Regions from separate parts of the Pseudomonas abietaniphila genome, predicted to be linked through region 3. Evidence: riboswitches for the same ligand, from Rfam matches in the RefSeq annotation. Region 3 holds a riboswitch; each other region holds the start of a gene.
What was found. A riboswitch is a leader RNA that binds a small molecule or an ion and turns the genes downstream of it on or off. The one in region 3 is predicted to bind cobalamin.
Positions count from the first base shown of each region.

Region 1: linked by a shared signal. The riboswitch ahead of cobO (cob(I)yrinic acid a,c-diamide adenosyltransferase) and the one ahead of ABDX87_RS25890 (CbtB domain-containing protein) in region 3 are both predicted to bind cobalamin.
Region 2: linked by a shared signal. The riboswitch ahead of ABDX87_RS26510 (ABC transporter substrate-binding protein) and the one ahead of ABDX87_RS25890 (CbtB domain-containing protein) in region 3 are both predicted to bind cobalamin.

Region 1 is NZ_CP155619.1:1,467,622-1,477,765, forward strand. Features, by position in the region: gene cobD (threonine-phosphate decarboxylase CobD) at 1-104, opposite strand, end outside; gene cbiB (adenosylcobinamide-phosphate synthase CbiB) at 97-1,005, opposite strand; gene bluB (5,6-dimethylbenzimidazole synthase) at 1,002-1,652, opposite strand; gene ABDX87_RS06500 (cobyrinate a,c-diamide synthase) at 1,860-3,161, opposite strand; gene cobO (cob(I)yrinic acid a,c-diamide adenosyltransferase) at 3,158-3,769, opposite strand; cobalamin riboswitch at 3,882-4,100, opposite strand; gene ABDX87_RS06510 (PQQ-dependent sugar dehydrogenase) at 4,252-5,598, shown strand; gene ABDX87_RS06515 (C40 family peptidase) at 5,800-6,336, opposite strand; gene ABDX87_RS06520 (C40 family peptidase) at 6,425-7,114, opposite strand; gene ABDX87_RS06525 (NAD-dependent deacylase) at 7,190-7,966, opposite strand; gene hda (DnaA regulatory inactivator Hda) at 7,980-8,684, opposite strand; gene ABDX87_RS06535 (AI-2E family transporter) at 8,948-10,021, opposite strand; gene ABDX87_RS06540 (DUF2066 domain-containing protein) at 10,076-10,144, opposite strand, start outside.
Region 2 is NZ_CP155619.1:6,009,607-6,019,750, forward strand. Features, by position in the region: gene ABDX87_RS26495 (UvrD-helicase domain-containing protein) at 193-2,631, shown strand; gene ABDX87_RS26500 (ABC transporter ATP-binding protein) at 2,704-3,483, opposite strand; gene ABDX87_RS26505 (FecCD family ABC transporter permease) at 3,522-4,544, opposite strand; gene ABDX87_RS26510 (ABC transporter substrate-binding protein) at 4,550-5,563, opposite strand; cobalamin riboswitch at 5,704-5,901, opposite strand; gene ABDX87_RS26515 (aspartate/glutamate racemase family protein) at 5,954-6,682, opposite strand; gene ABDX87_RS26520 (NCS1 family nucleobase:cation symporter-1) at 6,706-8,214, opposite strand; gene ABDX87_RS26525 (aldo/keto reductase) at 8,422-9,417, opposite strand; gene ABDX87_RS26530 (ATP-dependent Clp protease proteolytic subunit) at 9,647-10,144, shown strand, end outside.
Region 3 is NZ_CP155619.1:5,864,962-5,875,105, forward strand. Features, by position in the region: gene metH (methionine synthase) at 1-882, opposite strand, end outside; gene ABDX87_RS25860 (fatty acid cis/trans isomerase) at 1,056-3,371, shown strand; gene ABDX87_RS25865 (acyltransferase family protein) at 3,709-4,728, shown strand; gene nfuA (Fe-S biogenesis protein NfuA) at 4,840-5,433, shown strand; gene cobM (precorrin-4 C(11)-methyltransferase) at 5,527-6,273, opposite strand; gene ABDX87_RS25880 (cobalamin biosynthesis protein) at 6,430-6,843, opposite strand; gene ABDX87_RS25885 (CbtA family protein) at 6,840-7,559, opposite strand; gene ABDX87_RS25890 (CbtB domain-containing protein) at 7,571-7,756, opposite strand; cobalamin riboswitch at 7,855-8,077, opposite strand; gene ABDX87_RS25895 (NAD(P)/FAD-dependent oxidoreductase) at 8,363-9,613, shown strand; gene ABDX87_RS25900 (ABC transporter permease) at 9,610-10,144, shown strand, end outside.

The DNA of each region.
Region 1 (10,144 bases), 2.2 Mb from region 3:
GGCCAGGCCCACGGAGAGATGCCGCTGGACAGGTCGAGCCAGCCGCCCTCGGCGATGCCGTACTTCGCTACCGCGCCGCGCAGCCGGCCGCCATGCTCAAGCATAGAATTCAGTCCCCAGACAGAGGATCAGCAGCCACAGCCAGACGCCGCGCTGCACCAGTTGCCAACCACGATCAATGGAAGTCGCGTCGGCGGGTGCGCCTTCGCCCAATTGCGGACGCTGATGCAGTTCACCGTGGTAGATCGCCGCACCGCCCAACTCCACACCCAATGCACCGGCGCCCGCCGCCATCACGGGACCGGCGTTCGGGCTGTCCCATTTCGGCGCTTGGGTCCGCCAACAGCGCAAGGCGAGCCGGGTCTTGCCCAATAGCGCGTAGGTCAACGCCACCAGACGCGCAGGAATGTAGTTAAGCAGATCGTCGATCCTGGCCGAGGCCCAGCCGAAACGCTCGAAGCGCTCGTTGCGATAACCCCACATCGCGTCCAGCGTGTTGCTCAGGCGATAGAGGACGACGCCCGGCGCGCCAAGGACCACAAACCAGAAAATGGCTGCGAATACCGCGTCGCTGCCGTTCTCCAGCACCGACTCGGTGGCGGCACGGGCGACTTCGGTGGCGTCCAGTTCAGAGGTCTGGCGACTGACCAGGTAACCCACACGACGGCGGGCTTCTTCCAGATCGTCGCCGCGCAGCGCCTGAGCCACCGGCTCGACATGCTCGCCCAGACTTCTCAAGCCGAGCGCGCAATACAGCGCCGCCACCTCCACCAGCCAGCCGATGTAGGGCAGCCAGCTGAAAAAGGTGATCACCACCGTCAGCGGCACGACGGCGATGAACCAGGCCGTCACACCATGGCTGCGCCAACCGCGACCGCCTGCGTTGAAACGTTGCTCGATGCGCTCGGCATAGCGCCCGAACGCCACCAGCGGGTGGTTTCGTTTTGGCTCACCGAGCAGCGCATCCAGCGCAACCCCGGCGACGCTCAACAACGCCACACTCATGGACTCACTCCCCATTTGTTCTCGTAAACCAGATCCTGCAACGGACGCGCCTGCGCCCAACCTTCCAATACCAGCATCGGCGCCGGATAGAATTCCTTGACCGGCCCCAGGCACAGAATCGCCAAGGTTTTTGAACCACTTGGCATCTCCAGCAATTGGCCGAGGGAAACCGGGTCGAACAGCGACACCCAGCCCATCCCCAGACCCTCGGCCCGGGCTGCCAGCCACAGGTTCTGGATCGCGCAGGACAACGACGCCATGTCCATTTCCGGCAACGTGCGCCGACCGAAAATGTGCTTCTCGCGGTCATCCATCAATGCAGCGACCAGCACTTCGGCGCAATCATTGATGCCTTCGACCTTGAGCCTCATGAAGTCATCGGAGCGCTCGCCCAGTGCCTCGGCGGTTCGAATCCGTTCTTGCTCGACCTGCGCCTGAATGCGGGAACGCAGTTGACGGTCAGTGATGCGGATGAAGCGCCACGGCTGCATCAAACCGACACTAGGGGCCTGATGGGCCGCTTCCAGCAGCCGCGCCAGCAACTCGGGGGCCACCGAGCCACCGCTGAAATGACGCATGTCCCGACGCTCGGCGATGGCCCGGTAAACAGCAGCGCGTTCTTCGTCGCTGAAGGCGTGGTCAGTCATGGCGGCAATCTCGGCCAGTTGGCCCACCGCGGAAATCTGATCTGTGTGAATAACCTGTGGGAGCGAATTCATTCGCGAGAAGTCGGTACAGCCGATACAGAGCCGTAGCCTGTAACACCGTATCGCGAATGAATTCGCTCCCACAGGGCACAGCGTTCCTACACCCAGACCGCGTAAGGGTGGCGATGGAAAGTGTCAGAGCGCTATTCATGGCCGTAAGAGCGCCGCCATCGCCTTAGGATTGGACGGAAAATAAAAATGCACGTACGAGGCCGTCATTCTGCCGTCCCGATACACCGCTTCGGCGCCGCGACCGCCGTTGGGGCTGACGCCTCGGGCGATGGGGGTCAGCTCGGTGCTGGTCAGCGAATGGTGATAGGTGTGGCCGCGCAGCGTGCCTTCCGGCAACTCCACCGCTTGCAACGCCAAGGCAGCCAGACGCTTCTGCATCACAGCCTCGCCGTCGAGCAAACCCACCAGCTCAGCCCGTTGACCGTCGACATCGGTCAGCGCATTCAGCAGGTACAGCATGCCACCACACTCGGCGAGCAATGGCTTGCCTGCGGCGTGATGAGCGCGAATCGCGTTGAGCATCGAGACGTTCTGCCCGAGCGCCACATGATGCAATTCGGGGTATCCGCCAGGCAGATACAGGCTGTCCGCGTCAGGGATCTGCGTGTCCCGAATCGGCGAAAAAAACGACAGTTCAGCGCCCATCGCCCGCAGCACATCCAGGCTCGCGCCATAGGTGAACGCGAAGGCTTCGTCATGGGCGATGGCGATGCGCACGCCCGCCAGCAAGGGCTCGGCCGGCACGAAATCAGGCGCCGAGAATGTCACGGCCGGCGGCAGCGTTGCATCGCAGGTGCTGGCCAACGCATCGGCGGCAGCGTCCAGACGCACGTCCAGATCGTTCAGTTCACTGGCTTGCACCAAGCCCAGATGGCGGCTCGGCAGTTCGATACCGGTTTCCCGCGACAGGGCGCCATACCAACGCAGGCCTTCGGTCAGACTGCCTTCGAGCAATTGGGCATGACGCACCGTGCCGACCCGGTTGGCCAGCACACCGGCGAACGGCAAATCCGGTTGATAACGCGCCAACCCCAAGGCGAGTGCACCAAACGTCTGCGCCATGGCCGTGCCGTCGATGACGCCCAGGACCGGCACGCCAAAATGCCTCGCCAGGTCGGCGCTGGACGGCGTGCCGTCAAACAACCCCATGACCCCTTCAATGAGAATCAGGTCAGCGTCGGCGGCCGCTTCCCACAGCAGACGACGGCTCTCGTCCTCGCCCACCATCCACATGTCCAGTTGGTACACCGGGTTGCCGCTGGCGCGTTCGAGAATCATCGGGTCAAGAAAATCCGGCCCGCATTTGAACACACGGACCTTGCGACCCTGATTGCGATGCAGGCGTGCCAACGCGGCGGTGACGGTGGTCTTGCCCTGACCGGACGCGGGCGCGGCGATCAACACCGCCGGGCATTGCCGAGGCTGACGCTCACTCACAATTCGATGCCCTTCTGCGCCTTGATACCGGCCTGGAATGCATGCTTCACCACGCCGATGTCAGACACGGTGTCGGACAGGTCGATCAACTCCTGCTTGGCGCCACGCCCGGTGATCACAACGTGCTGCATGGGCGGGCGCGCCTGCAGATCGCTGAGCACGCGCTCCAGATCGAGGTAACCGTGCTTGAGGGCGATGTTGAGTTCATCGAGGACCACCAGACCGATGCTCGGGTCGTTGAGCAGTTGCTGCGTGACGGCCCAGGCGGCTTCGGCAGCGGCGATGTCGCGCTGGCGATCCTGAGTTTCCCAGGTAAAGCCTTCGCCCATCACGTGATAGCGCACCTGTTCCGGGAAGCGGCGGAAGAACAGTTCTTCGCCCGTGGCATTGCGGCCCTTGATGAACTGCACCACGCCGCACTGCATGCCGTGGCCCATGGCTCGCGCCAGCATGCCGAAGGCGGAACTGCTTTTGCCCTTGCCGTTGCCGGTCAACACCAGCAGCAGGCCGCATTCATTCGGGGCGCTGGCAATGCGCTCGTCCATCACCGCCTTTTTGCGCAGCATGCGCGCCAGGTGGCGTTCGTCACGTTCAGGGGATTCGCTCATCTCAGCTCTCCGCTTGAGGGCAGGTGTGGCAAACGGAAGGCACAGGCAAAGACTGACAGCAGGCGCCGGGAGCTGAAAACCCGAGCCTGCGCAGAGCATCGCCCTCCGTGATGCTGTTTGAATGGATCAGGCCGGTCTCCGGACTCATGAGTTGAAACACAAGCCACGCGCCTTCCCATGCTCCATGAACACAGTGGCATCGTGCGTGACCTTGACTCATTTACCGTTGCGGAGGCAGCGCCGGGATTGAGCGTGAAATGCGCGCACCGGCTTCCCTGTTTCACCCTGTTGAACGACCGTGGTCGCGGGCACCTGAAACAATCGGCGAAGGTTAGAGGGTTGACTCCAGAGCGTCAATCAAAGCGGCACGCCATGCAGCAATTGAACGAGCGGTTGAACCCACCGCTCAGCCACGTCTCTATTCCTGTACATGCCTTTGCATGACTGCCAGATGCCTCACTGCGAGCAAGCGGAGATCGATCATGTTCAAACTCAGACCCCAGATGGTGGTTTTACTGTTGGTCGCCGGAGGGCTCGCGGCCTGCGGCGAGTCATCCAGGTTGCAGGTTTCGGACGGCACCGGCCCGTCACCCAAGCTTCCCGAACCGAACAAGACCCTTATCCCCACCGTGAACATCGCCCCGGCTGTTGGCTGGGCGGCGGGCGCAAAACCCATCGCCGCACCCGGCACACAAGTCGCGGCGTTCGCGGAGAACCTCGATCACCCTCGTTGGCTGTATGTGTTGCCCAACGGTGACGTACTGGTGGCGGAGACCAACGCGCCGCCCAAGCCTGACGATGGCAAAGGCATTCGCGGCTGGGTCATGAAAAAAGTCATGGGACGGGCGGGCGCAGGCGTTCCCAGCGCCAACCGCATTACGCTGCTGCGTGACAAAGATCACGACGGCGTCGCCGAAACCCGCACCGTGTTCATCGATCACCTCAATTCGCCGTTTGGCATGACCCTGGTCGGCAACAACTTTTATGTCGCCGACACTGACCGCCTGTTGCGCTTCAACTACGAACCGGGCGAGACATCGATCAAGGGCGAACCGCTGAAAGTCACGGACTTGCCGGGCGGCACGATCAATCATCACTGGACCAAGAACGTCATCGCCAGCAAAGACGGCAGCAAGCTGTACGTCACGGTGGGCTCAAACAGCAATGTCGGTGAAAACGGCCTCGACGCGGAAGAAGGCCGCGCAGCAATATGGGAAGTGGACGCTGCCACCGGCAACCACCGCATCTTCGCCTCAGGCCTGCGCAATCCCAACGGCATGGATTGGGACCCGCGCACCGGCAAGTTATGGACCGCCGTCAACGAGCGAGACGAGATCGGCAGCGATCTGGTGCCCGACTACGTAACCTCCGTTCAGGATGGTGCTTTCTATGGCTGGCCCTTCAGTTATTACGGCCAGCACGTGGACATTCGGGTTTCGCCACAGAATCCGGAACTCGTGCAGAAGGCCATTGCGCCTGACTTTGCGGTAGGTCCCCACACCGCCTCGCTGGGCCTGGCCTTCGCGGACGGCAAGTCGTTGCCGGCACCGTTCAACGAAGGCTTGTTCGTCGGCCAGCACGGCTCGTGGAACCGCAAACCTCACAGTGGCTACAAGGTGCTTTTCGTGCCCTTCAAGGACGGCAAGCCAAGCGGAACGCCGGTTGACCTGTTGACCGGCTTCCTCTCCCCCGACGAAAAAGCGCAAGGTCGCCCGGTGGGCGTGGTGAATGACAACAAAGGCGGGGTGTTGGTGGCCGATGACGTCGGCAACAAGATCTGGCGCGTGACGGCGGCACGGACGGTGCAGGCGTCGAACTCAGCGCCATGAGCCGAGAGCGGGTCTGCGTGGCTCATTCCAGGTGTGGGAGCGCCACTTGGGCCAAACCTGTTCTTGCGGAGGTTGAGATCCAGGATCGTTCCAACGCTCTGCGTGGGAATGCCTGCCAGGACGCTCCGCGTCGACGTTGACGCAGAGCGCCAGCCCCTGCGTTACCACGCGGAGCGTGGGAACGATCAGCAAACCTGAGATTTACTGCCGCGCCAGATTCGACGGCGTAATCACACGCTTGGCATTCAGCCAGGCCTTCTGCCAATACGGCTTGTCCAGACTGTCGAGTTTGACAGTGCCACCCGTGGCCGGCGCATGCACGAAGCGCCCTTCTCCCACATAGATCCCGGCATGACTGACGTTCGACCCGCCACCCGTGGCGAAGAACACCAGATCCCCGGTCTGCAACTGGCTGCGATCGATGTCAGGACCACGCAGGTTGATCATGTCGCGGGTCGAGCGCGGCAGCGTAATGCCCGCTGCGCCCTGATACACGTAACCGATCAGACCACTGCAATCAAACCCCGAATCCGGCGTATTGCCGCCCCAGCGATAGGGTGTGCCGACCAGCCCGATGGCACGCAAAAGCACGTCATCCGCGACCGGAGAGGAAAATTGAGAAGGAGCGGATACCACAGGCCTGGAAACGACCTTGGGAGGGGCTGGCGGTGGAGTGCTGGAACAGGCGGCCAGCAATACAGCCAGTGAAGCAACAACCAGGCGAACCGTAAACGACATAAACACAACAACCTTTGCGGGATGCGGCTTACTCTGCCGGGAGCTGGGACTGCGTGCAATCAGGGTTTCCCCGGTTGCACGCCCGGTATTAACGGTGTTGGCGCTTGAGTGTAGTCGAGGTCATCGCGGTTGTGGTTTCCGGAACCTTGGAAGGTGCCATGGCCAGCGCGCGCTTGGCTTCGATGAACGTACGGGCCCAGTAAGCGTCGTCGAGACTGTCGACACGAACGCCACCGCTGCGACGGCTGCTGGAGTGGATGAACTGATCATCGCCCAGGTAGATGCCGGCATGGCTGACGCGACCGCGGCCTGCGGTGCTGAAGAACAGCAGATCGCCCGGCTTGAGGTCGTTACGCTTGACCAGAGGTGCGTCGATGTTGATCATTTCGCGGGAAGAACGCGGCAGGCTCATGCCAGCCTCTTCACGGAACAGGTAACCGATGAAACCGCTGCAATCAAAACCGGACGTGGTCGACGTGCCGCCGAAACGATAGCGGGTACCTATCAACGACTTGCCACGTTCCAGGATGCTGTCTGCCAGTACCGGTAACTGGTAGGGCTTGTTGTCAGCAAACTGAGCCAGTTCGTCTTCGGTGGCGATTTCGTCATCCAGTACGGAAGCCGAATAATCAGCGCGTTTGGCAGCGGTTTGCGCGGTGACAGAATCCTTGAACTGAGGGTTCTGCGACTGCTGTTGCGACGCTGGCATCTGGGCCGCGCAGCCGAACAGCAGCGAAACGAGTGCGAGAGGCACGAGGGGTGCGAAGCGATTTAGCATGGGCACGACCGTGGCTAAGGTGTAAAGAAGCCGAGACTATGCCTTCTATCGTCATCATTTGCAAATTCAATCGAATCAAATGTGACTTACCAGGTCCTCCATCACATCTAAGGCTCTACACCTCAGGAACGCGTCCATGTGAATGGAGTGATCTGTCGACGATGGATTTATCTCGGCGGTAAAGCCTCCCGCGACCCGCGTGCGCAGCATCGGCTCGTGGATATAGGGGAAGCCGGCGGTGGTTCCGATGCTGAGCACAGCGTCAAAGCCTTTCGCCATTTCCTCATACAGCACGTTCAATGCCAGCTCTGGCAGCATCTCTTCGAACAAGACGACCGGCGGTCGCAATACGCCGTGGCAGCGTGCGCATAACGGCGGCAGCGGCCGTTGCAGATGTTCGCTCAACTGCGGATCTTCAGCGCCACACGACTGGCAGTAGAGCGGCGCCAGTTGCCCGTGAATCTCGATCAGCCGTTCTGGCGGACTGCCTGCCGCGCGATGGTAGCCGTCCACGTTCTGCGTCAACACCCAGCACTCAGGCTTGCGCCGTTGCAATTCGGCGATCGCATAATGCGCCGCATTGGGCTGTCCGCCCAGGCAAGCGCTGCCTAACTGTGCAATGTATTTCCAGCACAGCGCAGGATCGCGACGCAGCATCGGACCGGACAACGCCATTTCAATGGGCAGTCCGTCGTCGGTATGACCGTTATAGAGGCCGCCGACGCCACGGTACGTCGGCAATCCGGAATCAGCAGACAGGCCTGCGCCGGTGATGATCAGAATGCGGTTGGCGTGGCGCAGGGCCGCTGCCGTCTGCCGCACCAGGGCGGGGTCGACGACAGACTGCTTCACTGGCCGCTCCCCACTACCAACCCAGCGTTTCTTTAAGGAAGGGGATGGTCAGCTTGCGCTGTGCCTGAAGCGACGCCTGATCAAGCTGCTCCAGCAGATCGAACAGTGCGCTCATGCTGCGTTTGCCACGGGTCAAGATGAAATGACCGACCTCGTCGGTCAGGTGCAATCCGCGGCGCGAGGCGCGCAATTGCAGGGCACGGAGTTTTTCTTCGTCGGAGAGCAGGCGCATCTGGAATACCAGCGCCATGGTGAGTCGCGATTTCAGGTCGGCCAGCTTGACCGGCAGCTCGCGAGGCGAACAGGACGCTGCAATGAGCAAGCGACGACCGCTGTCACGCAGTCGGTTGAACAGGTGAAACAGGGCTTCTTCCCATTCCGGCTTGCCGACCACCGCCTGCAAGTCGTCCAGACAGACCAGTTCGTACTGTTCCAGGTGATCGAACAGCTCGACGCCTTCATCGATGACTTCGGCCATGGGCAAATAAACGGCAGGCTCGCCCATCTGCTCGAAACGCAGACACGCCGCCTGGAGAAGGTGCGTGCGCCCCACTCCCTGCTTGCCCCACAGATAGATCAGGCTTTCGGTCCAGCCGGCCTCGGCTTCGCACAGCCGCTCGACATAGCCGAGTGCAGCGGCATTGGCGCCTGGATAGTAATTGATGAAGGTGGCGTCATCACGCAGACGCACACTCAGGGGCAGCTGAACTGGTTTCATGCTGGCTGAACGGTTCGGTGACAAACCGCCAAGGGGCCTCTGTGTAAAGTGTGCAAAGTTTATACCCGCAAGCCGGGGCGCACAATGCGCCAGACCACCTGCAAAATCAAAGGGTTGCGTCTACACCGGGCCAGGCCGCGGATTACCGGTAAAAGAAAGGCGTTAAATAGTGAAGACAAGGCCACGCTCTCTGACCAGCCGGACCCAAAAACCTGTGGGAGTGATCGTGCTCCCACAAAGGTCTTGAGCGCTCACTCGGCTATTTACAGATCCGGGTCTTCCATCCCGCCATAAATGTCCGAGTCCTTGTAAAGGTCATGGACGTGACGCACCAGCACCATGATCACCGCCGCCACTGGCAGCGCCAGCAAGATGCCGGTGAAGCCGAACAGCTCGCCGCCGGCCAGAATCGCGAAGATCACCGCCACCGGATGCAGTCCGATGCGATCGCCGACCAGCAGCGGTGTCAGCACCATGCCTTCCAGCGCCTGACCGACCATGAACACCGCCACAATACCCAGCATCGGATACAGGTCGCCGCCAAACTGAAAGAAGCCCGCCAGAATGGCCGAGCCGATGCCGATCACGAAGCCCATGTACGGCACGATCGCCGCCAGTCCCGCGATGACCCCGATCAGCAGCCCCAACTCAAGGCCGACCAGCATCAGACCCGCCGCATAGATCACACCCAGCGCCACCATCACCAGCAACTGTCCGCGAATGAACGCGCCGAGCACTTCGTGACACTCGTCGGCCAGTGCAACGATCTTCTTCTCTTGATGACGCGGCAACAGGCTGCGCACCTTCGCCATCATCACGTCCCAGTCGCGCAGCAAGTAGAAGCAGACCACCGGAATCAGCACCAGGTTGGTCAACCAGCCGATCAGCGCCAGCGTGGACGTCGTGGCTTGCGCCAGCACGATGCCAACGATATCGCCGGTCTGGCCCATGTGCTCGGAAATCGCCGCCTTGACCTTGTCAAACTTCCAGAACCCGTCCGCCAGCCCCAGCTTGGCCTGCGTCCAAGGCAATGCCGTGTGCTGCAACCAGTCGAGAATCTGCGGCGCCAGTTCGTACAAGCGATACAACTGCTTGGCGAGCATCGGCACCAGTACCAGCAGCAAGCCCATGAAGATCAGCGTGAACAGGACAAACACCGTCACCACGCTGAGCGTGCGCGACATCTTCAGTTTTTCCAGCCGATCCGCCAGGGGATCGCCCATGTACGCCAGCAACAGCGCCACCAGAAACGGCGTCAGGATGGCGTGCAGCAACCAGACGAACAGGCACAGCAGAATGACTCCGCCCAGCCAGAACCAACGACGCGTATCAGTCATTACTGCCCCTTAACCCAGGATGATTGGCTTCGTGCAACGTCGCTATGAACACATTCACCAGCGGAAGTGCAGTGTCTGTGCAGCAGGTTGTTGCGGCGCAGGCGCGGGAGCCGTGCCTGGCGC
Region 2 (10,144 bases), 140 kb from region 3:
ACCGCAAAGCATTTCGCTGGAGCTCGCGGGCGAATGGGGCGACCATAGGCGCCTTCCCGTTCAACGCTGATAGATGGAGCCCGCGTGTCGCACGATTTTCCAGCCGAGCCGCCCCACGAGCTAACCGCTGACTTGCCCCCCGACCTGACGGCGCCCGAGCGCTTGCCATTCTTCAAGCGGCTGCTGGCGCGGATGATCGGCCGAGGGTTGTCGCGCATGCAGGCCCAGCACGTTCCGTCCTGGAGACAGGGGCATGCAGACGGCTTTCTCAATGGTCACGCCGAGGGCATGGACGAGGGTTACGCCGAGGGTCGTCTGGACGGCATCGAAGAAGGGCGCCGGGTGTTGGTGATCCGCGACACACGTCCTGGGGAACACCGCGGGCCGAGGGTCGACGACCATCTGTTCGATGACTGGCGCCTGCCGCTGACCAACGAGCTGAAAAAGCGCATCAAGGCCGATGTGGCGCAAAAGCTCCCGTCCCATGCCCAGCCAACCGCCGCCCAGTGGAAGATGATTTTCAGTGATACGCCCTCGACCTATGTCATCGCCGGCGCCGGCGCGGGTAAATCGACATCGCTGGTCTTGCGTGTGCTGCTGCTCAATCACTATTTAGGTTTCGAACTGGACTCGATGACCGTGGTGACCTTCACCCGTGAGTCGCGCAAGGACTTCATCAACAAGCTCATCGAGATCATGGGGCTCTGGGGGCACGACCTGTCGCTGCGCCAGGCTCGAGCGGTGGTGCGCACCTTCCACTCGCGCATTCTGCCGCTGGTGCGCAGCTTGCCGGGCTTCGAGCAGCTTCAGGCCTTCGAAAACCTCAGCAGTCAGAATGCCAATCTGTCGGGTGGTGACCTGTTCGGCAACACACTGCTGGACGATGGCGCGGACAGCAACCCCTTCGACCTGCGCATCAACGATGCCCAGCGCCAGCAGATGAACCTCTGCTATCGGGACCTGTACGCCGCCAATCCGCGCTTTCGTGAAGTGATGGCGCCGCTGTATCGGCATTCATTGCAACTGAAGGAACTGGATCGCGATCATCCGGATGTGCAAAAGCGCATCACCGTCATGGGGCTGTCGTCCAAGCGCGATGAAGAACTGTGCGACGTCATCGAGGACCTGTGGATTCGCGCTGGCGCCTGGCCGATTCAGGGCGTCGAGCCGATGCGTCAGACGGTCGAAGTCAGCGGCTTGACCTTTCACGTACACGGCTATGCCGCCGAACTGGACGCCTGGATCGTGCTCGGTTTCGACCCGAGCGAAGACCAGCACCTGCGCCGCCCGGACGCCAAGCTGCCGGTCTGGGCCGAGTGGGTCATCAAACGCACGCTGTTTCAGGCGTTCTGCCGCAAGCCGGTGATCTGGCTCGAGAACTACGAGGCGTCGCGCGGCATGATGCAGTCGCTGTCGGGGGCGGCGGTCGCCGGGCCGGGCTTCGATTACAAGGTCAAAGGTGAACTGAGCGCTGCGCCGTTGCTGGACTGCTTTGTGGCCGCCGCCGGTTTCACCGAAAACCTGGGGCTGGATGTCCCTGATGCCGTGTCGCAGATGAGCTTCTCGGATCAGGACCCGGACCGGTTCTTCTTTGAGGCCTTGAGCCTGTTCTGGAAGGCGTTCGAGGACCATCTGCTGGAGCAGACCCCGCCGGTCATGACCTACAACCGGATGTTCTCGCTGTTTGGTGAAAATTCCCCGGAGAATCTCAAGCTGGTCAACGACGAGGGCTTGCGTCCGCTGTCGCACCTGATGATCGATGAGTTCCAGGACGTCTCGCCGCAAATCGTCTCGTGGATCCGCGCCAGCCTGAGGGAAATCCGCAGCCGTGGCCCAGCGTTGCATGTGGGCCGAGGCGCGCAGCGCTCATCGCTCTTGTGCGTCGGAGACGACTGGCAGTCAATTTACGGCTGGCGTGGCAGCTCGCCGAAATTCTTCATGGAGTTCCCCAAGGAGTTCCCGTCGCCAAGCACCACCAAAGTCATGCTCAGCGACAACTTCCGCAGCCACCAGCACATCATCGACGCGGCCGAACACATCGTGCGCGCTGCACCGGCGATCAGCGGCAAGAAGGCCCGAGCCAGCGGGCCGGTGCAGGAGCTGCTGCCGGTCAACGTGTTCGATCGCGATGACGATCAATTGGTGGCGAGTCTGATCGAGCATTACAACGCGGGTCACTCGGTGCTGCTGCTGTACCGCAAGGGGAGCGAGCGCAGCAAGTTGCCGGAGGCACTGCAATCGGTGATGAATACCGATTATGCGTTGCCGCCCGGCGAGCGGCGCCTTAAGCAACTGACGTATCACAGCTCCAAGGGTTTGCAGGCTGACGCGGTGTTCCTGCTCGGCGACTGCCAGCACCTGACCCAGTCACCGTACAAGAATCAGGTCTACCAGATGGCCGGGCTGGGCAAGGAGGGCGACCTTGAAGCCTTCGACAACGCGCAGAAGGACGAGGTGTTGCGCCTGGCGTATGTCGCGATCACCCGGGCGGTGCGTCATTGCTACTGGTTCATCGACGCGGCGGGCAACGACGACGCGGCCGTGCCAAAAGCATCTTCGCGGATTGCCGGGGACAAAGCCTTCTTCGAAGACCGACGAGGGGCCATGCGCAGCGATGAGGCCACCGTGTAGCCACGCGGTTTGTCGGCGGTGCAGCGGTGGCGGTCGTGAGACCGCCATCGCGCGGGCGGCCCGATTGGGGAGTTAGGGAGCGCAGTCTGAGACCGTGCGCAGGCGCAACAGCTTCGCGCCGTCGACCGGATCGGTCAGCCAATGCCCCGTGACGCCGAACGTCGTGTACAGGCGTTCCGGCGTCAGCACCTCGAAGGGTGAACCCAAGGCCACCAGACGCCCTCCGTCAAGGACCGCCAGACGGTCGCAGTCCAGCGCCTGATTGAGGTCATGAAGGGCGATGACAGTGGTGACGGGTAATTGATGAACCCGCCCGAGGATCGACAACTGTTGCTGGATATCCAAGTGATTGGTCGGTTCGTCCAGCAGTAAAATCTGTGGCCGTTGCGCCAGCGCCCGGGCGATATGCGCCCGTTGCCGTTCGCCTCCCGAGAGCGAATGCCATGCGCGGTGTTTCAAGTGCTCCAGGTTCACGTCGGCCATGGCTTGATCAACGATGTGCCGGTCGACATCGGTCCAGGGGGCGAGCGCTGACAGCCAGGGCGTCCGACCCAGTTCCACGGCCTGCTGCAACGTCAGGTGGTCGCTGGTTTGCGCGTGCTGTTCGACCACCGCCAGGCATTGTGCGATGTCCCTTCGGCGCAGGGTCGACAGGGATTTGCCCCGCAATAGCACGTCGCCCTGGGTCGGCGTTTTCAGCCCGGCCAGCAGCTTGAGCAGGGTCGATTTGCCAGATCCGTTGGGGCCGATGACACCGAGGTTTTCACCCGGCTGAATCGCCAGGCTGACGCCCTTGAGCAGTTGAGCGCCTTTGACCGCGTAGCTCACGTTGACTGCATTGAGCAGAGGCATACCCCCACGGCTGGCCGCGTGAATCGGGTTGGCAGCGTTCATCGGAGGCGGCTCCCACGGATCAAGATCAGGGCAAACACCGGGGCACCGACCAGTGCGGTGATCACGCCGATGGGCAGTACTTGTCCCTTGATCACGGTGCGGGACAGTGCGTCAGCGGCGATCATGAACAGTGCGCCGCTCAGCGCACTGAGCGGCAGCAAACGGGCATGGCGCACGCCCGCGATCATGCGAACGGCGTGCGGGACGACCAGCCCGACAAACCCGATCGAACCGACGATGGACACCATGACCGCGGTAATCAGTGCAGTGGTCGCGATGAGCGTGGCCTGAACCCGGCGCACGGGGATCCCCAGTGACGCCGCCGAGTCGGCGCCAAAGGTGAACGCATCCAGTGAGCGGCGATGCCACAGACAGACCGCCAGCCCGAGCAACACCACGGGCACCGCCAGGCTCACCGACGACCAGCGCACGCCGCTGAGGTTGCCGAGCAGCCAGAACATGATGCCGCGCGCCTGCTCGGCGTTGGCTGAGCGGGTGATCAGAAAGGACGTGAGGGCGTTGAATAACTGTGAGCCGGCGATCCCCGCCAGAATGATCTGGCCGGCCGCCGTCTCGCCGCGAGAGGCGCGGGCAAGCAAGGCCACCAGGGCAAAGGCGGCAATCGCGCCGACAAAGGCGCCGGTCGACAGGGAGACTGCCCCGGCGCCCAGACCGATGACCGCCACTAGGACGGCCCCTGTGGAGGCGCCCGCCGATATGCCCAGCAGATAAGGGTCGGCCAGCGGGTTGCGCAGCAGCGACTGCAAGACGACGCCGGAAATTGCCAGCCCCGCACCACAAGCCGCCGCGACAATGGCGCGGGTCAGGCGGTAGTTCCAGACAATGCCTTCGTCGATGAGGTCCACCCGGTAACCGGCCGCCCACAGCTTGTTCGCCAACACCTGAGCGATGACAGGCAGGCTGATCGACGTCTCGCCGATCGCAACGCCCGCCATGATTGCCAGCGCCAGTACGGCGCTGACCCACAGGCCGTGGCCCAGCCATCGACACACACTCATGCGGTTCATGGCGCAGAGGTGGCGCTTTGAACGGCAGCGCCGAGCTGCTCGATACCGTCGAACAGCCTCACGCTGGATTCCATTGCGCTGGCGTCCATGATCACGATGCGATTGTGCTTCACCGCGTCCATGTTGCGCGTCACCGGATCGGATTTGAGAAACGCCAGTTTCTTTTCATGATCGTCGGCCGGGAAGCGCCGGCGGTCCATGCGAGCGATCACCAGAATCGTCGGATTGGCCTTGGCGATGGTTTCCCAGCCAACGGTGGGCCACTCTTCATCGGAATCGATGACATTGCGCATGCCCAGCGTGTCGAGCATGAAATTGGGGATGCCCTTGCGGCCGGCGACAAAAGGGTCAGTGTCGAGGTCAGGGCTGGAAAACCAGAACACCGCCGAAACGTCGTGGCTGCCATGGTTTTTCGCCTGTTCAACGGCCTTGGCCAGACGCGCCTGATAGCCGGCGATCAGCTGTTGTCCGCGATCCTGTACGTAGAAGATCAGCGCCAGTTGAGCCAGGGTCTTGTACAGCGTCTCGACGTTGAAGGCCGCCAGGCGCGTGCCGTCCGCGCCCACCCGGTTGTTCTTGCCCTCACAGTCGGACGGCAGGATGTAGGTCGGGATGTTCAGGTCGTGAAACTGTTGCCGGGTACCGACTGCGCCTTGAGGTCCGACCATCCATTCGAACTGAACCGGGACGAAATCCGGGCGTTTGCCAACCACCGACTCGAAGCTGGGTGCGTTGTCGGCCAGGCGATCAATCGTATTGTTGGCGTCCTTGAATTGAGGCAGTACGTCGTTGAACCACAACGACGTGCCGATCACCTGTTGGCTGAGCCCCAGTGCGTAAAGCATTTCCGTTGCGGCCTGGCCGATGGTCACGGTTTTTTGCGGTGCCTGGGCGAATGTCAGCGGTACGCCGCAGTTGTCGACCGTCAGCGGGTAATGCGTTGACTCAGCGAGGAGCGGGCTAGACAGCGTCAGACTGGCGAGCAACAACCAAAGGCGGCGCAGCGACATGAGCGGGGATCTCCAGTAAACCTGTTGGCCGAAAGGGCAGGCACTGGAAAGCACATCCCGGCTCGCCGCTGAAAAGACAGGGCAAGTGCAGATCGCGAAAAAGACGCGCACGGGTGTCCTTCCCGGACACCCCGCCGGTGAATGATTGACGCTTGCCGGCAGGTCTCCTGACTGGCGCGTCCTCGCCCGGCTTCAGCCTTCCCGGTTTGACCCAGTGGCATTCTTGAAGCAGGGCTCAGCGCCTACAGTTGCGGGGACAGTTCCGTTTGAGCCTGGCAGAGCAGGGCCCGTGGATTCCCTATTAATTCCGAGTGGAAACCGGCGGCGGGGATACTAAACGATTCGCTGGCATGAGGCGAATGCACCGCCGGTCTATCGCTCACCGACGCTTCAATTCTGCAGACGAAACGGCCAGCCAACGACGCTCTTCGGCCGCGGCGTGGCGTAGGTGCGGACCTTCGAGGTCTTGAGGCCCAGACGTACCAGCGATTCGGCCAGTGCCACGGCCGCTGTCACGCCATCAACCACCGGAACACCGGCGCGGTCGCGAATCATCTGATCAAGGCCGGCCATTCCTCCGCAGCCCAGGCAGATCACTTCCGCTTTATCTCGGGTGACGGCTTCAACGGCCTGCTCGGCGATGGCTTCCAGCGCGCGGTCCGGTTTTTCCTCCAGTTCCAGCACGCTCATGCCGCTGGCGCGCACCGAGGCGCAACGCTCGTAGACGCCCGCCAGTTTCAGCCGGTCCTCGATCAACGGCACCGCCCGATCCAGCGTGGTCACCACCGAGTACTTGTGGCCCAACAGCATCGCCAGGCTTGCGGCCGCCTCGGTAATGTCCACCACGGGTACTTCCAGCAGCTCCTGCAGACCTTCGCGGCCGTGCTCGCCATAGCCAGCCTGAATCACCGCATCGTAGGGTTCGTCGTAGGACAGTACCCGGTCCATCACCGCGATGGCCGCCAGGTAGCTTTCGAAGTTGCCTTCCACCGACTCCGCACCGAAGCGCGGGGTCAGCCCGATGATTTCCGTGCCGGGAGACGCAACGCTGCGGGCCTGCTCGGCGATGGTCTGGGTCATCGATTCGGTGGTGTTCACGTTGACGATCAAAATACGCATGGGGGGACGACTCTCGCTTGCGATCAATGCTGGGTGCTTTGCACGGCAATGGCCTGGCCACTGACGTCTTTGAATGTGTTGCGCCGGTCGGCCAGCAACAGGTAAAGCGCCGCGCCAATGGCAGCGCCCATCAGCCAGGAAAACGGCGACACCGAATCGAAGGCCGGGACCAGCGCGGTAATCGTGGAAATGATTGCCGCCGGGATAAACGCCCAGACGGCACGCAGGTTGACCCCGCGCGAGTAGTGGTAGGCGCCGGCCGGATCTTCGGTGTAAAGCTGTGGCACGTTAACCCGTCCTTTGCGCAGCAGCCAATAATCGGCGGTGATCACGCCGTACAACGGGCCGAGCAGGGCGCCCAGGCCCGACAGGAAATACACAATCACCAGCGGGCTGTTGTAGAGGTTCCACGGCAGGATCAGCACCGCCACCGTTGCGCTGAGCATCCCGGCTCGGCGGAAGGTCAGGTAGCGTGGCGCCAGACTGCTGAGCACGAAGGCGGGTGCAACAAAGTTGGCCATGATGTTCACCGCCACGGTGACGATGAGAAACGCCAGGCAACCCAACACCAGGAAAAAGGTGCTCGGAATGCTCTTGATGATGTCCGTCGGGCTCTGGATGATCTGGCCGTTGATGGAGAACTGGGCGCCGCAGAGGATCACGGTGATGAACGCGAACAACAGCACGTTGACGGGCAGCCCCCAAAAATTGCCTTTGCGAATGGTTTTCTTGCAGGGGGCCGAGCGCGAGAAATCGCAGAAGTTAAGGATCAGCGTGCCGTAAATCGCCAGCCACAACGCGCTGCCCGCGAAGATACTGCGCCACATCTGAGCGCCTTCCAGTGGCGTTTTCGTTGACCAGGCGATCTGACCGTTGGCCTGGGTGAACATCCAGATGGCGAGGCTGGCGACGGTGAGCAGGATCACGGGACCGGCGAAGGCTTCATAACGGCGAACCATCTCCATGCCGTACGCAAGAATCACGAATTGCACGGCCCAGATGCTGACAAAGCACAGCCAGCCCAGGGTTGAAAGGCCGAGCCAGGCATCGTGATCGTAGTCGGCGAGCGCCGGGTCCAGGGCAGTGAGCAGAACCCTTAGGACGACAGAGGCCAGGTAAGTCTGAATGCCGAACCACGCGATGGCGATCACCGCGCGGATCAGCGCAGGAATGCGTGCGCCGAATATGCCGAAGCTGATCCGGCTGACTACGGGGAAAGGTACGCCGGTCTTCTGGCCCATGTCGCCGGTCAGGTTCATGCAGAGGTACACCAACGCTGCGCCGATGGCCAGAGACAGCATGATCTGCCAGCCACCAAGGCCCAATGCATAGAGGCCAATGGCGAACGAGTAATTGGCGAGATTGTGTACATCATTGGTCCACAGGGCAAAGATACTGTATCCACCCCATGTTCGGCCTTCAGTCTTGCTGGGCGCAAGATCAGGGTTGTACAGACGGGGACTGAGCGCCGGATGATCGACGGTCGCGGCCTGTGTGGCAAGGGCTGAATCCAGGGTGTTGTCTACTGGCATGTTCAACAATCTCCGGCGCTATTTGTATTTGTTTTTGTATACAGTGCGCAGGCAAGACTATCGGAAATGACAGATGAGTCAACGAGAAGGTTGCAGAAGGGGCAGGCACTGCCTTGAACGGTCACGTGATTCAGGGGCCGTCCAGAGGACGCAAGAGGCAGGCTTGCCTTCCACGGCCTCTGGCCAGCATCAACCGCCCGATTGCATTCAGGGTTTAGCGGGCACCGGCGCTTGTGCGGCGATGAACCCCTGATCCCGCATCGCTTGCCAGAAGCCATCCGGCACCGGGGCGTGAAGCGCGGTGACGTCTTCGATGAGGCGTGAAGGCCGGCTGGCACCGGGAATCACGGCAGCAACCAGCGGGTTGGCGAGCACGAATTGCAACGCCGCCGATTTGATATCGACCTGGTACTGCCGGGCGATTTCCTGAATGTGCGCGACCTTGTCGAGCATCGCTTGCGGCGCCTCCTGATACTCGAAATGCTTGCCGCCCACCAACACGCCGGAACTGTAGGGGCCGCCGATGACGAATTCGGCGTTGTGCTCACGGGCTTTGGCAAACAGACGCTGCAAAGGCTGGTCGTGGTCCAGCAACGAATAGCGCCCGGCCAGCAGGAAGCCGTCAGGCTGCGCTTCGGTGAGGTCCAGGGTCAGTTCGCAGGGTTCGACCCGGTTCACGCCCAGTCCCCAGGCCTTGATCACGCCTTCTTCGCGCAAACGCGTGAGGGTGCGGAAGGCGCCTTTGCGAGCAATGTTGAAATGCTCGATCCATTCGTCGCCGTGAGCGTCCTGCGCCACGTCATGCACGAACACGATGTCCAGCCGGTCGGTGTTCAGCCGTTCGAGACTGGCCGCAATAGAGCGCAGGGTGGCATCGGCCGAATAGTCGGTCACGATCTTGTTTTTCAACCCGTCGCTGAATGGGCCGCTGCGCGCGTCCGGGTCCAGTTCGTCGGAGATCAGCCGACCAATTTTCGTGCTGAGGGTGTACTGGTCGCGCGGCAGGTGCGCCAGTGCCTTGCCCAGTCGCTGTTCGGACAAGCCAGCCCCGTAGATCGGTGCGGTGTCGAAATAGCGAATGCCCTGGTCCCAGGCAGCGTGCACGGTGGCAGCCGCCTCATCTTCGCTGATGTCGCGAAACATGTTGCCCAGTGGCGCGGCGCCAAAGCCGAGGCGGCCGATGATCTTGTCGTGCAGACTCATTGAGGTGTCCTGTCTGGCGTCATGGAGGTCCGGGTGTACGCTGTGCAGCGAGCGCCCGGTGTTGTTTACTGATCGTTGATTGAAGCAGGAGTTCTGGCGGACAGCGGCTGATGCGGTGGAATCCATCGAACGCCGGTTTGCACCCTGGGACGCACCATGCAACTTTTCCCGGCGGTGGGGCTTCCAACGTTTCAGGCCGCAGCGATTATCCGGAATGGGAGGGCAGTAGATGAGCGAGCACATCATCCATTTCCATTGTGGGGTCGATCAGACCAGCACCGAGCATTTCCGCGATCGTTGCCTGGAGGCCCTTGGCAAGGGCGCGACCGGCCTGTTGTTGAACCTGTCCACCGCCGGCGGTAGTACGGCGCTGGGGTTCACGATCTATAACTTTCTGAAGTCTCTTAAGGTGCCGATCCGCGCGCTGAACAGCGGCAATATCGAATCCATGGGCATCGTCATCTACCTTGCCGCCGAGGAGCGCATCGCCTGCCCGCATTCGCGATTCCTGATTCACCCGATGACCTGGTACTTCAGCCAGAGCTCCGTCGATCATTCACGCATGCGCGAATACCTGCGCAGTCTCGACAACGACCTGCAGCGTTACGTGAACATTTACCTGAGCGAAACCGAGGGCGCAGCGCACCCGCTGGACATCGGTCGATGCCTGTCGGCGGAGGAGAAGGTCATTCGTGCCGAGGACTCGCTGGGCTGTGGGATTGCCCAT
Region 3 (10,144 bases):
CATCTCGGCGGGCGCTTCGTCGTACTCGCCGAACTCGTTCGGCAGACCGGCGTTCGGGTGCGCCGACACGTGGGTGTCTGCCTTGTTGGACAGTTCTTCAAGGTACGGACGCAGTTCACTGGCGCCCAACGCGCAGTTCAGGCCGACCGAGATCGGGTTGGCGTGACGCACCGAGTTCCAGAACGCTTCGGTGGTCTGGCCCGACAGGGTCCGGCCAGACGCATCGGTGATGGTCCCGGAGATCATGATCGGCAGCTCGAAGCCGATCTCGTCGAACACGCCTTGCACGGCGAAGATCGCCGCCTTGGCGTTCAGGGTGTCGAAGATGGTTTCGATGAGGATCATGTCCGCACCGCCTTCGATCAGGCCCTTGGTGGCTTCGGTGTAGTTCTCCACCAGTTCATCGAAGGTGACGTTGCGGTAGCCAGGGTTGTTGACGTCCGGGGACAGCGAGCAGGTGCGGCTGGTCGGGCCGAGCACGCCCGCGACGAAGCGCGGCTTGTCCGGTGTTTCCAGGGTCTTGGCGTCCGCGACCTGACGCGCCAGGCGCGCGCCCTCTACGTTCAGTTCATACACCAGCGCTTCCATGCCGTAGTCGGCCTGGGAGACCTGAGTGGCGTTGAAGGTGTTGGTTTCGAGGATGTCGGCGCCGGCGTCCAGGTATTCCTTTTCGATCGCACCGATGACGTCCGGGCGGGTCAGGATCAGCAGGTCGTTGTTGCCCTTGACGTCGCTTGGCCAGTCGGCAAAGCGCTTGCCACGGTAGTCTTCCTCCTCCAGGCGATAGCTCTGGATCATGGTGCCCATGCCGCCATCGAGAATCAGAATTCGCTCTTTGAGAGCCTGCTGAAGTGCTTGAAGACGCGCGCTGCGATCTGACATGAAGAGTACCCGGATGAAGAAATACGAAATAAGGTGCTGCCGAAAAGTGCGAAATGATAGCAAACCTGTACGGTTTTAAACCGTCGCGCAATTTACATGAATTCTGCTCATGTTGATGGCCGCTCGCCACAGGTAGAATCATTGGGCATTTTTCACATTCAGGACACCGTTCCATGTTGCATCGCTTGTTCGCCACGGTTGTGGCTTTGATGTTTTGCGGTGCAGCGCTCGCGCAGTCGCCTCTTCCGCCATCATCCGTTTCGCACCCGGCTATTTCCTACAGCCGGGACATTCAACCGATCTTCACCGAGAAGTGCGTCGCTTGCCACGCGTGCAACGATGCAGCCTGCCAGTTGAACCTGGGCAGCGGTGAGGGGGCGTTACGCGGGGCGTCCAAAGTGCCGGTTTACCAGGGCGATCGCAGTCTGGCGGTGGCGCCGACGCGAATTTTCTATGATGCCCAGGGGCCAGAAGCCTGGCGCAAGAAGGGCTTTTACTCAGTCCTCGATGGCCAGAGTAACCAGGCTGCACTGATGGCGAAGATGCTGGAGTTGGGTCACAGCGCGCCGCTTGTGCCCAACGCCAGGATTCCGGACGACATCATGCTGGGGCTTAATCGCGAGAACATGTGCCCGCTCCCCCAAGAGTTCGAGGGCTATGCCAAGTCCCATCCCGGTCAGGGCATGCCGCTGGCGGTGACCGGCCTGACAGACGCGCAATACAGCACCTTGCAAAGCTGGCTCGCGGCCGGAGCGCCCGTGGAGCAGACGCCACTGCAGGCAAGTCCCGCTGAGGCGGCGCAGATCACCGAGTGGGAAACCCTGTTCAATCGGCCCGGCTCGACCGAGGCGCTGGTTGCGCGTTGGCTGTACGAGCACCTGTTTCTCGCGCACATTTATTTCACCGGCGGCGAGCCCGAGCATTTCTTTCAATGGGTGCGCTCACGCACGCCGAGCGGCCAGCCGGTGGATCTGATCGCAACCCGCCGTCCCGATGACGATCCTGGCACAACCTTCTATTACCGACTGATGCCGGTGCAGGGCGTCATCGTTCACAAGACCCACATCACCTATCCGATGGGCCCGCAGAAGCTGGCTCGGGTAAAACAGCTGTTCTACGGCGGTAACTGGCACGCCACCGAACTGCCGGGCTACAGCCCGCAGCGCCGCGCGAATCCGTTCGACACTTTCAAGGAAATCCCGGCAGTTGCCCGTTACCAGTTCATGCTGGATAACGCGGAATACTTCGTCAGAACCTTCATTCGTGGGCCAGTCTGTCGCGGTCAGATTGCGACGGATGTTATTCGCGACCACTTCTGGGCGCTGTTTCAGGAGCCCGCCCACGACCGCTACATCACCGACGCGGTCTATCGCGGCAAGGCCACGCCGCTGTTGGCGATGCCTGGGCAGAACGACGACGTCGGCAGCGTGCTGAGCCTGTGGCACGACTACCGGGACAAGCGTAATGAGTATGAGGAACTGCGCAGCGATGCCTACGCGGACATGCCGCCGCCGGGGTGGGCGACGCTGTGGGCGGGCAACGATAACGCGCTGCTGACGATCTTCCGCCACTTTGACAGCGCCACCGTCAACAAGGGCTTGATTGGCGATCTCCCAACTACGGTCTGGCTGTTCGACTACCCGCTGCTGGAGCGCACGTATTACCAGTTGGTGGTCAATTTCGACGTGTATGGCAACGTCTCCCATCAGGTGCAGACGCGGCTGTATTTCGACCTGATTCGCAACGGCGCCGAGGTCAACTTCCTGCGCCTGATGCCGGCGAACAAGCGCGACGACATCCTTGGCAGTTGGTACCAGAACAGCGGCAAGGTGAAGATGTGGATGGATTACCAAGCCATCGACGACGATACGCCCACGGGCATGAAGCTCGATGAAAAGGACCCCAAGCACGACTTCGAACGCAAGCTGGTGGAGAGGGCGGGGACGCTCAACGCTGCACCGGATCCGATCAACCGCTGCACCGGTGCCTATTGCTCCCGGCCTGGCATCGGGCCGGTATTCAGCGATGTCGAGCAGTCGCTCAGCCGACTGGTGTCGCGACCGGCCGCAGGCTTGCGGGTCATCGATAGGCTGCCGGAAGCGACGATGCTGCGGATTCAGGACGGCAGCGGCAAGCGCATCGTCTACAGCATGCTGCGCAATCGCGCGCACAGTAACGTGGCGTTTCTGTTGGGCGAGGCCTATCGCTATCAGCCAGGGCTGGACAGTTTGACGATCTATCCGGGCGTGCTCAGCAGCTACCCGAACTTCATCTTCAACATTCCGGCCAATGAGGTCAGTGCGTTTGTCGATGCAATGGAGCAGGCCCACGAGCACAAGGCGGCCTTTGACAAGATCGTCGAGCGCTGGGGCGTGCGTCGCAGCAACCCGTTGTTCTGGACGTATTTCCACGACCTGGATCACTACATCCAGGAAACCGAGCCGGCCGAGGCGGGTGTGCTCGATATGAACCGGTACGAAAACCTCTGATATGTAGGACCCGACATGCTCTGATCTTTTGCGAGAGTGAACTTGCTCACGAACACGTTCTGATCGTCACATCGACAGTGACGGCGCAGACGCCTTCGTGAGCAAGCTCACTCCCACTATTTTTTCGGGCTTGGCGCAACATCCGCTTCGTTCCCGCCAGCGCGGCGTGAAACCCGAAAACCCTTATAAAACATGGCCTGCAGCCATTATGCAGCCCGTCAGTCCCGCCGAACCTTTTTGCAAACATCGAAGTCGGACCCTGTGAGTCGTCCTGCAAGCGCGGCCTTTTTTGGAGGTCCTGATCGTGGGTCAAACCCGACGAAGCAAGAGGTTAGAGATGTTGATTTCGGTTCAAGCCCTGCGGGCACTCGCCGCGTGGGCCGTTGTGTGTCACCACTTCATGCAGATTTTTTTCGATTTTCATCCCAGCGGCCCGATCGGCCGGTTTTTTACTGAAAAGGGTGCCGTGGGTGTCGACATCTTCTTCGTCATCAGCGGTCTGGTGATCTACCTGTCGACGGTAGACAAGGACATACCCGCCAGTCGCTTCATGCTCAATCGCATCATCCGTATTGTCCCCGCTTATTGGCTCTACACCGTGGTGATGGGGTTATTGGTGGTCGTCGCGCACCCCTTGCTGCCGCACCAGGTCGTGGACTGGCAGAGCTTCATCCTTTCGCTGATGTTCATCCCGTCCGAGAACCCCGGTGGGTATGGGCTGTACCCGACGTTGAATGTGGGCTGGACGCTGAATTACGAAATGCTGTTCTATGTCCTGTTCTCGATGGTATTCCTGTTCCAGCAGCGCCTGCGCCCGTTGATCGTTGCCGCCGCGTTGTTCGCGGTGACCGATGTGCTCGGGCGTTCAGGGTTGATCAGCCGTTTCTATGCCAACGATATCGTTTATGAATTCCTGCTGGGCATCGGGATCGGGGTAATCTACCGCCGCGGCTGGATCTCTGAACGGCTGTGGCTGCCGTTGCTGGCCATCGGCGGTGCGTTGCTGACGATCAAGCAGCTTCCGCCAGACCTGCGCATCGTCAATTGGGGCCTGCCCAGCGCGGTGATCGTCGTAGCGTGCATTTCGCTGGAACCGTACATGCGCGGCAGTCGCCTGCTGAAAACCATGGGTGATTGTTCCTATTCGGTGTACCTGCTGCATGTGCTGGTGTTGTACGGTGGCTGGCTGGCCGCTCAGCGGTATGGTGTCAATCCATACGTGGCATTCGCCGTGTGCATCCCGGTGATCGCCCTTGGCGCCTGGCTGAGCTACGAGTGGATCGAGAAGGGATTGTACCGTCGGATGAAAGGCTGGCTGGACAGCAGAAGGGCGGTCAAGGAAGTGGCCGTTCCCTGACAGCTGGCGTCTCGCCACCGGTCTCGACAAAATTACCTGAGCGAAATACTAGGACTTTGTCAGTTGCCGTGGAATGGCGTAAACTCCGCCCCACGTCTGCGAGGAATTTTCATGACCGCTATTACTATTACCGATGCCGCCCACGATTACCTGGCCGATCTGCTGGAAAAGCAGAACACCCCCGGCATCGGCATCCGCGTGTTTATTACCCAGCCTGGCACCCAATACGCTGAAACCTGCATTGCTTACTGCAAGCCAGGCGAAGAAAAGCCGGAAGACAAGGCCATTGGCCTGAAGAGCTTCACGGCCTGGATCGATTCGTTCAGCGAAGCGTTTCTGGATGACGCGGTGGTCGACTATGCCACCGACCGCATGGGTGGCCAACTGACCATCAAGGCGCCAAACGCTAAAGTGCCGATGGTCAATGCCGACAGCCCGATCAACGAGCGCATCAATTACTACCTGCAGACCGAGATCAACCCGGGTCTGGCGAGCCACGGCGGTCAGGTCACCCTGATCGACGTCGTCGAAGAAGACGAGGCCAACATCGCCGTGTTGCAGTTCGGTGGTGGTTGCCAGGGTTGCGGTCAGGCTGACGTGACGCTCAAGGAAGGCATCGAGCGCACGTTGCTGGAACGCATTCCTGAGCTGTCCGGTGTGCGTGACGTGACTGACCACACTCAGAAAGAAAACGCTTACTACTGAGTGATTCTGCTGCACAAAAAGCCTCGACTGGTTCGGGGCTTTTTGTTGGGTACATATTCTGTGTAGGCGCATCGTGTCAGTCATGCGCGCGTTTTAAGGCCTGAACACATGCGCATGCCCGGCGCGATACAGCGATGACTCGCTGAACACCTCATTTCCCAGCACACGCCCCACCAGAATCAGCGCCGTACGCCTGAAACCCTTCTCCTGCACCTTTTGTTCGATATCAGCCAGCGTGCCGGTCACCCAATCCTGATCAGGCCAGCTGGCGCGATGAACCACGGCGATCGGGCAATCCGACCCGTAGTGCGGCGTTAGCTCGGCGACGATCTTTCCGAGATTACTGACCCCCAGATGAATCGCCATGGTCGCCTTGTGCCGCGCGAGGTCGCCCAGCGCTTCGCCTTCCGGCATCGCCGTCTTGTCGCCGTAACGGGTCAGAATCACGCTTTGAGAAATATCGGGCAGCGTCAGTTCGGTGCCCAGCAGCGCGGCGCAAGCGGCGGTGGCGGTGACGCCGGGGATGATTTCGAAGGGGATGCCCAACTCACGCAGGCAACGAATCTGCTCGCCAATCGCGCCGTACAAGCTCGGGTCGCCGGAGTGCACGCGCGCCACATCCTGGCCGTTTGCATGAGCAGATTTCATCAGGGTGATGATCTGCTCCAGATGCAACTCCGCACTGTTCGTCACCTGAACCGCCTGATGGCCTTCCAGCACGGCCTCCGGGACCAGCGAACCGGCGTAGATGATGACCGGACAGGTGCGGATCAGACGCTGGCCTTTGACGGTGATCAGGTCCGGATCGCCGGGGCCTGCGCCGATGAAGAAAACGGTCATGGGGTCTCCAGATTACTCACTCTTGTACTTCTGCACTCGGGGCAGGCACGATTTCTGTGGGAGCGAATTCATTCGCGAAAAATCGTCCAGGCATCTGCACATTCGGCGCCTGAAATTCCGATTCGCGAATGAATTCGCTCCCACAGGGAAATGGCATTACAACGTGGAAGCCAATGCGAAGGTCGCTTGGGAACTGTTGCGTCGTTCGATCACCAACTTCACGGGTGGGCCGTTTAACCGCGAAGCCATCGCCAGCGCCGCGCTTTCTGCCACGCCATAACAGCCGGTGTGGTCGAAAGCGATCTGTGAGCGGTGGCTCAGGTGCGGCTCGAAAACCGCCAGCTCCTCTGCGCTGAAAAACCCGAGCGGCAACTGGAGTTGTTCCGCCAGTTCCAGCAGTCCCACCTCGTCCGATTTGCGGTCGATGGAGGCGAGGGCGGTGACGTCGTTCAACGTCAGCTTGTGTTCCATCAGGCAGACTTCAATCAGCCCCAGCAGCACCGACGCGGGGCAGCCACGCTGGCAGCCCAGGCCGATCACGCGTATCGGCCGGTTGTCGGGTTCACTCATACGGCGTGGTTCAGGCTCGCGTGAGCTGATTGCGCGGCGCTGCGGCGAAACAGCCAGGCGCTGATCAGGCCCATCGCAATCCAGAACACCGCGTTGGTCAGCAACGAGGCGATCTTGAACTGTGCCTCCAGCGCTTGCGGCGCCAGTGCCGAGTGGACTTCCGGCTGAGGTGCGCCAACGACGTGTGGAATCACCAGGATCACGGCCCCCAGCACTTTCAATAGCCAGTGACGAGCGAACACGATCAGCGCCAGACCTACTGCCGTGGAGGCGGCGGTGCTCGCCCACCAGATTTGCCGCTGAGTCAGGTCTGCGGCCGCTGTGCCCGGCAACTCAGGGGGCAAGCCCAGGGTTGGCGCGAGGACGAACACGGCAAAACCGGCCAGTCCCCAGAGCGCGCCCTGGCGAGCGGTGGCCGGCGTGCGCAAGGTGTAAAGCGCTACCAGCATCAATGCGAAACCCACGGCAACCACCAGGTTCCCGCCCGCCGTGGACACTACGCGCTGCCAGCCATCTTCCGGCTCCCAGGCCTCGTCGTCGTGGACATGAGCGGCCATGGCGCCTTCAGCATGCGCGTGCTGTTCGGCGGCAGGGGCTTTCTCATAGGTTTCAGCTTCGTGGATCAAGGGGGCGACCCAGAAGCTTTGCAGCAGGGTCAGCAGCAGGGCAGCGAGCAGACCCGTGAAACCCGCCGTTTGAGCGATTCGCTTGAACATGGCGAGAGGTCTCAATGGCAAGGGAAGGCGGCGCTGTGACGGGTGTCGTGCGCAGCGTTGTGCACGGCGTCCAGGTGCGAGAAACCGGCGAAGTAAACCAGGCACGCGCCAAGGATCATCGCGCTGATGGCGGCGGTCAGGCGTTGGGTCTGAGTAGTGATGTGGCTGGATGTCTGGCTGGTGGTACTGATCGACATGGCGCTTCCCTCTGAGATGTCAGCGGACGGGAAGGCGCAAGGGACACGGCGGACGAGCGTCGGCCATGAACTCAACAGCGCCCGCCCACCGCGGGTTCGTTATGTGTCGTTGTCGGGCCGGTCTCCGGGCTTGCGAGGGACACGTGCAACTGCCACATGCCTTCAAGAATCGCCTTCCCATATCGCTACCGACACAGTGGATCTGACTCTTCACTCGCTTACCGTTGCGGGGGCAGCGCCGGACTTGCACACACCTTGAGGTCTGCGCGCACCGGTTTCCCGTTTCACCCTGTGAAGGGCACCCGTAACAAGGCGTGTAGGAGACCACGGTGTGGTGCCTCAGTCAATCGGGATGGCGTGGCGCGTGAGGGCATCGGGCCGGTTACAGGCTGAACCCATTGCCTCTCTTGGGGGACGATCTATCGAATATCGATAGCTTTAAAGGCCTTTAACGACGCATTTGCCCCGGAAACGACGTGCCGGGAAGAGGGCACTTGCGCGCCTGACGATATCGAATATAAATAGACTTATATCGATTATCGATACAGGTGAATCTTGAAAGCATCAGTCGATCTCTTCAGTTGCCTTTGGCAGGTTCAGTCACCCATGCCGGCCTTCGTCGCCAGGCTCCCGTCCCGTGCGCGTTGTGTGGTGATTGGTGCGGGGTACACCGGGCTGTCCACTGCGCTTGAACTGTCGGCGATTGACGGCGACGTGGTGGTGCTTGACGCACTGAACATCGGTGAGGGGGCTTCGGGCCGTAACGGCGGGCAGGTGATTCCCGGACTCAAGCTGAATCCCGATGAACTGGAGCAGCGGTTCGGGCAGTCGAAGGGCGCCGCGCTCACCGATCTGGTGGGCGGTGCAGCCCAACATGTGTTCGATCTGATCAAGCGTTTGGGCATTGAATGCGGCGCGCGTCAGGACGGCTGGATCCAGGCGGCCCATCACGACGCGGCGCTGGACAACCTGTTGAATCGCGCCGTTCAGTGGCAGTCGCGTGGCGGCGACGTGCAGGTACTCGATCAAGCGCAGACCACTCGGCTGTTGGGCACGTCTATTTATAAAGGCGCGCTGCTGGATCGACGGGCGGGGCAGCTGCAGCCTTATCAGTATGTCCAGGGGCTGGCCGCGGCAGCCAGATCGCGCGGGGTGAAGATTTTCGAACACTGCGCGGCGTTGCAGCTGCGACGTGGCGAAGGCGGATGGACCGTCACTACCGCTAGCGGTGAGATCCGTGCAGAACAGGTGGTCATTGCGACCAACGCCTACTCTTCGCCATTGCTGCCGGCGTTGCCGCACACCTACGTCACGTTGTGGAGCCTGCAAGCGGCCACGGCGCCGTTGTCCGCTGCGTTGCTCGACCAGGTGCTGCCGGGCGGGTTGCCGGTTTCCGACACCTTCCGTGTGCTGCGCTATTTTCGAAGAACCGACGACGGCCGCTTCGTGCTCGGCACCCGAGGTGCCTTTCGCGACGCGTTGAACGGCGGCGATGTGGCACGTGTACGGGCAGAAATGCTGGACATTTACCCGATGCTGGAAAATGTACCTATCACGCACTGCTGGTGCGGTCGTGTCGCGGTGCCCGCCGCCAGTATCCCTATGCTCAGCCAGCCCGAGCCGGGTTTGACTGTCGCCTTGGGCTACTACGGACGTGGCGTGGCCATGGCGACTCGTATGGGCGGACTGGTTGCTGACTTGGTCAACGGCTTGCCACCCGAAGAGAGCGCCTATCCGGTCACGCCGTTCAAGGCCATGCCCGCCGCGCCCTTGCATCGCAACGTGGCCCGGGTGGCGGCGAACGTCATGCGTTTTCAGGACCTGTTCGAACGTCGGGTCAGGGGAGGGAAGCGATGAGCCGAACACACGCAGAGGTCGGTGCAGAGATGACAGTGCCCGCGACTCAACCCCCACGCCGCTCTCGCGCCAAGGTGTTCGACGCCTGGCTCAACCTTCCGGGCGGGTTGATCACCTGCACCTTGATTCTGTTCGCGCTGGGGTTGTTGCTGTACATGAGCGTGCGGGTGAACGACGGGCAGATCATTGGCTCAGCCTTCAGTCTCGACAACCTGTGGTCGGCACTGACCGATCCGCTGACGCGGCTGGTCTTGCTGCGCTCGATCGTGCTTTCGGCCATCGTCACCGTCGCGACTGTGGTGCTGGCATTTCCAGTGGCGTACTTCCTCGCGTTTCGCGCCGGTCGCTGGCGCCACCTGCTGTTGTTTCTGGTGACCCTGCCGTTCTGGACCAGTTACCTGTTGCGGGTGTTCGCCTGGAAAATCGTCCTTGCCTATAACGGCGTGCTCAATTCGGCATTGATGCAGTTGGGGATGATCGATGCGCCCCTCAATGGCCTGCTCAATACGCCTTCGACCGTGGTGGTCACGC